DNA from 2 places in the Psychroserpens sp. Hel_I_66 genome. Region 1 is predicted to be linked to the other one. Evidence: riboswitches for the same ligand, from Rfam matches in the RefSeq annotation. Region 1 holds a riboswitch; the other holds the start of a gene.

Region 1 (4,435 bases):
AATAAAAAGCCCGAAACTTTAAATTTTACGGGCTTTAGAAATGATATTATTTTTAGTCTATTTTAAACTATCCAAAAGCATTTCAGCAACTTTCTCTGATGATGCTGGGTTTTGTCCGGTAATAAGATTTCCATCTTTTAGAGCATAAACCGCCCAATCTTCTTTTTTAGAATAGATGCCTCCATTGTTTTTAAGCATATCTTCTACCAAAAAAGGAACAACATCTTTTAGACCGACTGCTTCTTCTTCAGAATTTGTAAATCCAGTTACTTTTTTACCTTTCACTAATGGATTACCATCTGTGTCTTTCACATTTTTCAATGCTGCTGGTGCATGACACACAAAAGCAACTGGTTTATTTTGTCTATTGAAATTCTCAATAAGAGCAATAGATTTTGAATCTTCTGCCAAATCCCATAACGGACCGTGACCACCTGGATAAAATACTGCATCAAAATCGTCTGGATTCATATTTGCAAGAACTTTTGTGTTTTCAATACGTTTTTGAGCTTCTTCGTCTTTGTCAAAACGTTTTGTAGCGTCTGTAGCTGCATCTGGTGAATCGCTACTTGGGTCAATTGGTGCTTTACCACCTTTTGGTGTTGCAATAGTGATATGTGCGCCTTTATCTAAAAGTGTGTAATACGGGTTTGCGAATTCCTCTACCCAAAATCCTGTTTTTTTGCCTGTATCTCCTAGTTTGTCGTGAGATGTTAGTACGAATAATACGTTCATTGTTTTATGTTTTTTTGTTTGTTTTTCTTCTTCTGAAATTATTTCAGAAGGGATAATCTCTTTTTTATTATTACAAGAGTAGTTAAACCTTAACTACCATTTTTCCTTTGTTTTTTCCGTCGAATAAATCAATAAATGCCTGCGGAATATTCTCAAATCCCTCAACAATAGTTTCAGAATAAGTTAGTTTTCCATCTCCAAGCCATGTGGATAGTTGTTTGATGGCATCTGGAAATTTATCTTCAAAATTAGAAACAATAAATCCTTGCATCAATGCGCTGTTCTTAATTAAAAACGGACGAACACTAACACTAGTTGGAACCTCTGTATTATTGTAAACCGCAATGGCACCACAATTAATTGTTCTCGCAAATTTGTTGATGTTGAATAATACAGCATCAGAAATTTCACCTCCAACATTGTCAAAATAGACATCAACACCATTTGGTGCTGCTTCTTTTATGGCAGCTTTCATATCGTTAGTTGTTTTGTAATTGATACCTGCATCAAAGCCAAATTTAGATTTTAGCATGTCTATTTTTTCATCTGTTCCTGCAATGCCAATGACTCTTAATCCAAGAATTTTTCCAATTTGTCCAACAACACTACCCACAGCTCCTGCAGCACCAGAGACCACTAATGTTTCTCCTTCTTTGGGCTTTCCAATTTCGGTTAAACCTAAATAGGCTGTTAAACCTGTCATACCTAAAATACCCAAATAGGCACTTAAATCTGCTTTTGATGGATCTACTTTATGAAGTTCTTCACCTTTTGAAACTTGTTTTGTTTTCCAATCTAATCTTCCAGATACGTAATCACCTTCACTGAATTTTTCATTTTTAGATTCAATTACTTTAGCGATAATACCAGAATGAATAGGTTTATCCAATTCAAAAGGTTCCACATACGATTTTGCGTCGCTCATTCTTCCTCTTAAATAAGGATCTACTGAAACGTAAAGCGTTTCTAAGAGCATTTCACCGTCTGTAATTGTAAGCTCTTTATCTTCTTTTATGAATTCAAAATCTGAAATTGAGGGCTTTCCTTTTGGTCTATGTTTTAATAAAATAGTATGTATCATGTGTTTGATTTTAATTTTTTCCTAACGTATTAATTTGTTGTGAAGTCACGACAACCGCATTTTTTTCTTTTGTATTGGCTAAATAAATCATGGTATTGGCTATAGTTTCTGCCTCATTGATTTTGTAGGCCCTAAGTGGTCCAAAAAATAATGGCTGAACTAATTTTAAAACCGATAAACCAATCTTTTCCAACGTTCTTTTTTCGTCTCTATCACCACCAATTAGTGATGGTCTTAAAATATAAGTGAATTCAATAAGTTCATCCAAAACACCTTCTTCCATTTGACCTTTGATTTTAGTGTAAAACGTGCTACTTGATGCGTCAGCTCCTAAAGCAGATATTACTAGAAAGGTGTGTATTCCATTTTTTTTAGCAAGCGCTGCAGCAGCTACAGGAATCCCACAATCAATCTTTTTGTAAAGTTCTTTATTTGGAGTTTTTGCTTTGGTTGTGCCTATACAGCAAAACACTTCATCTGCAGTAAATTCATCTTTAAATTGCTCAATATTTAAAAGGTCTCCTATGTACTGTGATACTTTAGGATATACATCTTTAATTTTAGACCTTGAAAACAGTTTTATAGAACTGTAACGGTCGTCAACACTTAGTTTTTTTAGCACACAGCTTCCCGTAAGTCCTGTGGCTCCTAATATAATTGCTGTTTTGTTCATATAAATTTATACTCTAGCATTACTAAATAGTACAAAGAAGCTATATCCTTTTTAAGGCATCAAAGAAATAGAGGTAGATTAATAGGTAAATGAAATGCTATAAACTGAAACATATAAAAATAACGTTAAGACAATTTAAAAGCAACCAAAAGTTATAATGAATAAAGGGAATTAAAAGATATTGTATCTTAATTCCCTTTAGTATCATGATTCCTTCAGTTGGCATTATCCTACGAAGTTCAATGGGTATATTTTCAGCTGTTTAACTTAAGCACCCCAATCTTGATATTTAAAGATAGTTATAAATCACAAAATAGTAAAATCTTTAACAAATCTTTGGCATTCGAGAAATTATAGGTTACACTATTTATCAAAATAATATGCATAAAGATTATAAATGGCCAATGTCTCTTTTCTTAATGACTTCCGAAATTTTAATACTTTAAAATGATTTCCATTTTAAAAATTTGACATGTAATTATAAAGTATATTTGCCCAGATTTAAATCATCTATATTAAAATAGATAGTGTTAAACCAAATATGCAAAAGCCAACGACTAAAACCTTAATTATCATAGCTTTTGTTGCTATTTACTTAATTTGGGGTTCTACGTATTTACTTAATAAAATCTCGGTTACTGAGTTACCACCATTATTTTTGGCTGCAGTTAGATTTTCTATTGCAAGTGTTTTAATTTTTGGTATTGCAAAATCCCTTAAGTACAGTCTTAAGATCACAAAAAAGCAACTGCTAAATTCTACGTTAGTTGGGTTTTTATTTTTAGTGTATGGAAATGGTGTTTTCGTTTGGGCATTAAAATATGTAGATAGTGGGTTTGGTGCCTTACTGGCATCAACACAGCCACTATTTGTGCTATTGCTTATGCGATTGATGGATAATAAAAAGATGAAACCGAAATCACTAATTGGTGTTGCCCTTGGCGTTGTTGGAATGTACCTATTGGTAAGCCAGCAAGAATTAGTAACAAATGAAGAAACACTTTTAGGTATATTTATGATTTTCACTTGTGTATTGGGCTGGAGCTTTGCTAGCGTTTTTGTTGCCAAAGCAGATGTACCAAAAAATTACCTGGTGAGTACTGGGTATCAAATGGCAATTGCCAGTATTTTATTGGCTATAACGAGTTTATCTTTAGGCGAGGAGTGGAGTTCGCCTTCAACCTGGAGCCCTAAAGTACAATTGGCTATGTTGGCTTTAATTACTTTTGGGAGCATTGGCGCATTTACCGCCTTTAATTATCTTTTAAAGCAAGTTTCTACGGAAAAAGTTTCAACATCAGCCTACGTGAATCCCATTGTAGCGATGATTTTGGGATGGTATGTGTTGGATGAGACTTTAAGCACACAGTCTATTGTTGCTGCTGCTGTTTTATTGACTGGTGTCTATTTTATAACCTCTCGAAAAAGGGATATCCCAAAATAATAAATTTGATTTTGTAGATATAAAAAAGCCAACACATTTTATAATGCATCAGCTTTTTCTTGTAAATTTTGGCTAAATTATTTCAATTCAGTTATTAAATCTTCAGTTGGTTTTCTAACCTTGACCAAATCGACTAACCAATCGTCTTCTGGTGCTCTGTAACCTATTGGCAGTAAAACAGCACTTCGCAATCCTTTCTCTCTTAATTCTAAAATCTCATCTACTTTATCTGCGCTAAAACCTTCCATAGGTGTGCAATCTACTTTTTCGTAAGCTGCTGCGACCATTGCCATACCTAAAGCAATATACGCTTGCTTTGAAGCATGTTTAAAGTTCTCTTCTGGGTCTTGCTGTGGATATGTATTTAATAGTTGTTGCCTATAATTCTCCCAGCCTTCGTTTTTAAAACCTCGAATCTCATTGGTCAAATCAAACATATAATTGATCCGGTCTTTGGTGTAATGATCCCAAGCTGCAAAAACGAGTAAATGCGAACACTCAG
Region 2 (4,435 bases), 2.3 Mb from region 1:
GAAGACAGAACTATTAATGAGCAAGGTCTTAGGTTTGTTCAAACCATGTTGGATAGTGATAAATTAAACTACGGTAATTCTCCAAAAGGGTTGCTTCCTTTTCATGAATATAAAAATCAGGTGATTTCTACTGCTTTTGAGGAACATTTGTATGAATCTGCATTATATGCTTCAAATACAAAAGCAGCAAAATTACATTTTACAATTTCTGAAAAACACAGTCACATATTTGATGAAGAGTTTAAAAGAATTGAAAAACATGTAGAAGATAAAACAGGTTGCAAATTTGATATTTCGTTTTCTTACCAAAAAGAGTCTACAGATACCATATCGGTAAACTCAAAAAACAAACCTTTTAGAGAAGATGATGGGTCACTCCATTTTAGACCCTCTGGTCATGGCGCACTCATAGAAAATCTTAATGATTTAAATGCAGATATCGTGTTTATCAAAAACATTGATAATGTGGTTACGAAAAAATATAAAGAAGAGGTTGCCAAATACAAAAAAGTTTTGGCAGGTATTCTTTTAGAGGTTCAGGAGATGGCTTTTAATTATCTTAAAATTCTTGATATAGGCGAGATTTCCGAAGAAAAGAGTATAGAGATAGCTAAGTTTTTGGTGAATAAATTAAATGTAAGAATTAGCCTCGAGTTCGAAAAATACTCACGTAAGTATCAAATAGAATATTTAGCTGAAAAATTAAATCGCCCTATTCGAGTCTGCGGAATGGTAAAAAACGAAGGCGAACCTGGAGGAGGTCCTTTTTGGGTTAAGGACGAAAGCGGGAATATCTCACTTCAAATTATCGAGTCTGCCCAAATCAACAAAAAAAGCAAGCGCCAAAAGGAAATATTAACTGGAGCTACACATTTTAATCCTGTAGATTTAGTCTGCGGAATCAAAAACCATAAAGGCGAAAAATACGACTTAAAAAAGTTTGTAGATCAAAAAGCAGCGTTCATTACCATGAAAACAAAAACAGGAAAAGATATAAAAGCCCTAGAACTTCCTGGATTATGGAACGGTAGCATGGCAAACTGGAATACGATATTTGTTGAGGTACCTCTAATTACTTTCAATCCTGTAAAGACGGTGAATGATTTACTAAAAGCACCACATCAAATAAAGTAAAAAATGTCATGTTTGATGAAGTAGCCATTTTAAATGAGTTGAGTTTTAAGTTCGTTAGAAGCTCTGGAGCAGGAGGACAGCACGTTAATAAAACATCATCTAAAGCAGAACTTACATTTGATTTAGACAACTCACAATTTTTAGATGATGGCCAGAAAGAGCTCCTCAAAACGAATTTGCAATCTCGGCTAACAAAAGAAAATATTCTCATTTTACAATGTGGAGAAAGTAGAAGTCAGCACAAAAATAAGTCAATAGTTATCCAACGCTTTTTAGACTTGATTAAAGAGAATTTAATAGAGGAAAAAGATCGTATTCCCACCAAAATCCCAAGAGCTGTGGTTAGAAAACGTTTGACGAACAAACGCAAAACTTCAGAAAAAAAAGCAAATAGAAAACCTCCAGAAATCAATTAAAAAAAATAATCAATTATCAATTGGCAAACGAAAAATCTATTTTATCTTTGCACAGTTCTCAAAAAAGGGGTGCCTATTATCGGCTGAGATCATACCCATTGAACCTGGGCAGGTAATGCTGCTAAGGAAATATAACGTAATGCTAAACTTGTTTTAGCATCACATAAACTAATTATTAACTAAGAATAATTACCTCTTTTTATTCGATTATAAATTTATAGTCGTAATGAAAATTTTATTCAAAAAACTGTCACTTCGAGCAGAGTCGAGAAGTCTCAAAAAACAATTTATTTTTACATTTTTAATCTTGAGCTGTATGTTAAGTTTTGCTCAAGAAAAACAGCAAGATTCTACCAAAACCGAAAAACTAGACGAAGTTCTAGTCAAAGCAGTAAGAGTAGAAGCTACATCACCAATTACCCACACCAACGTCACAAAAAAGGAATTGGCAAAACGTAATTTAGGACAAGATATTCCTGTTCTTTTAAATTATCTCCCATCTGTCGTCACAACTACAGATGCTGGTGCAGGAGTGGGTTATACAGGTATTCGGGTGCGTGGTATCAATGCACAATCCACAAATGTGACCATTAATGGTATACCTTACAACGATGCCGAATCTTTAGGCACGTTTTGGGTGAATCTTGGTGATTTTGCATCTTCCGTAGAAAGTTTACAATTGCAACGTGGTGTTGGTACATCAACCAATGGATCTGGTGCTTTTGGTGCCAGTATTAATGTCTTGACCGATGCGGTTTCCAAAGAATCTAACGGAGAGATTTCTAATTCCTTCGGAAGTTATAATACCCGAAAGCACACCATAAAATTCAGTACAGGATTGCTTAATGACCATATAGAAATCGCTGGTCGATTGTCCAATATTTCCTCAGATGGATATATTGATAGAGCAAGAACAGATTTAAAATCTTACTTTTTACAGGGCTCATATATTGACGATAACACATTGATCAAAGCCATCACTTTTGGCGGAAAAGAAGTTACTTACCAAGCCTGGAATGGTATCGATGCACAAACATTAAAAGAGGATCGTACATTTAATCCATCTGGAATTTATACAGATGCAGATGGCAATACGCGCTTTTATGACAACGAAGTTGATAATTACAACCAAGACCATTATCAATTACACTGGAACCAACGATACAATAACAGATGGTCCACAAATATTGGATTGAACTACACCTACGGAAGAGGTTATTTTGAGCAATATAGAGAAGACGAGGATTTTGCAGATTACGATTTGACACCTTTGGAGATTGGTGGTGAAACCGTTGAAACGACCGATTTAATTAGACGAAGATGGTTAGACAATGATTTTTACGTAATCAATGCAAACGCCAATTATAAAAATAATGAAGTAGACATTATCTTCGGAAGTTCCTACAGTTTCTACGATGGAGACCATTTTGGAGAAATCATCTGGGCAGAATTTGCCAGTAATAGTGAAATAAGGGACCGTTATTATGAAGGAAACGGGAAGAAAACAGATTTGAGTTTCTTTACAAAAGCAACCTATAGGCTTAATGATAAAGTAAGCTTGTATGGTGATTTACAAATGCGTTTGGTAGATTATAAAACATCTGGTCTAACTTCAGATAGAGTGCCTTTTAATGTAGATGAAAACTATAATTTTTTCAATCCAAAGGCAGGAATAACCTATACATTAAACACCAATAACAGTTTGTATTTCTCTTACGCAAGAGCCAACAGAGAGCCCAACCGAAGCGATTTTGAAAACAACGCAACCGTGAAACCAGAACAACTTAATGATTTTGAGTTAGGCTGGAGACACAACACCCAAAAGTTTAGGTTAAATGTTAATGGATATTACATGCTTTACAACGAGCAATTGGTGCTCACAGGTCAAATTGATACTACGGGAGATCCAATTAGAACTAATAATGGAGACAGTTACCGTTTAGGTATAGAAGTGGATGCAGCTGTGGCAATTACAAATAAATTTTCTGTACAACCAAATTTTACAATAAGCTCAAACAAGAATAAACAAACGTTCGAGTCTGTAAACGGAGAACTTTTAAATTTAGGAAAAACAGATATTTCTTTTTCTCCGGAATTCATTGCAGCCAACGCCTTCGTGTTTCAGCCAAAAGAAGGGTTTCAGGTTTCGCTTTTAAGCAAATTTGTTGGCGAGCAATTTATGGGAAATACCGAAAACCCAGACTCTAAATTAGAAAGCTATTTTGTAAATGATTTAAATATTACTTACGAGTGGAACACAAAATCTATTTTTGAATCGGTTGTATTTTCAGGATTGGTAAATAATATATTTAATGAAAAGTATGTGTCTAACGGTTATTTTGGATCGTTCGATTTTGCAGATGATACAAGCCCAACTGGAACCACAACAGGATACTTTGCAGGTTTTTATCCGCAGGCAACGACTAACTTTTTGGTTGGTGTCACTTTAAAGTTCTAACCAATTCCTGCACAGGCAGAAATCTCAACTCAGAAAGAGATAAAATCCAAACTCCCAAATCTATTGATTTGGGAGTTTGGATAAATTACATTTCCGAAGAAACCTTAATTACTTATTATTAAATTATTTCCAGATACTGTAACGCGGTATTCTTTAAGTCCGCACGGTAAAGGGTCTTCAAGAGATTGCCCAGTAAATAAATTGTATCTATTTTCATCTACACAGCCACAAGTCACCTCAATGCCTTCACGTTGTAGAAGTGAGCAAGTCTCTGGTATATGGTTTGGGTCTGCAGCATCCCAAGCTCTATATTGGTCATTGCCCACATTGATCACATAAACCCCTAAATTACCTTGGTTTGGAATATAAACCACCTCACTTGTAAACATCAATTGGCTATATTCTGGTAAATTGAGATTTAAAGTGG

The links. Region 1 has a riboswitch for thiamine pyrophosphate ahead of GQ40_RS04555 (NAD(P)H-binding protein). Riboswitches for the same ligand answer to the same signal wherever they lie in the genome.
Region 2: linked by a shared signal. The riboswitch ahead of GQ40_RS14535 (TonB-dependent receptor domain-containing protein) and the one ahead of GQ40_RS04555 (NAD(P)H-binding protein) in region 1 are both predicted to bind thiamine pyrophosphate.

The regions. Positions count from the first base shown of each region.
Region 1 is NZ_JUGU01000001.1:998,159-1,002,593, forward strand. Features, by position in the region: gene GQ40_RS04545 (type 1 glutamine amidotransferase domain-containing protein) at 58-735, opposite strand; gene GQ40_RS04550 (NADP-dependent oxidoreductase) at 818-1,816, opposite strand; gene GQ40_RS04555 (NAD(P)H-binding protein) at 1,827-2,489, opposite strand; TPP riboswitch at 2,684-2,778, opposite strand; gene GQ40_RS04560 (EamA family transporter) at 3,031-3,933, shown strand; gene GQ40_RS04565 (NAD(P)H-dependent oxidoreductase) at 4,011-4,435, opposite strand, start outside.
Region 2 is NZ_JUGU01000001.1:3,279,964-3,284,398, forward strand. Features, by position in the region: gene GQ40_RS14525 (DUF4301 family protein) at 1-1,134, shown strand, start outside; gene arfB (alternative ribosome rescue aminoacyl-tRNA hydrolase ArfB) at 1,143-1,550, shown strand; TPP riboswitch at 1,606-1,696, shown strand; gene GQ40_RS14535 (TonB-dependent receptor domain-containing protein) at 1,777-4,008, shown strand; gene GQ40_RS14540 (Rieske (2Fe-2S) protein) at 4,113-4,435, opposite strand, start outside.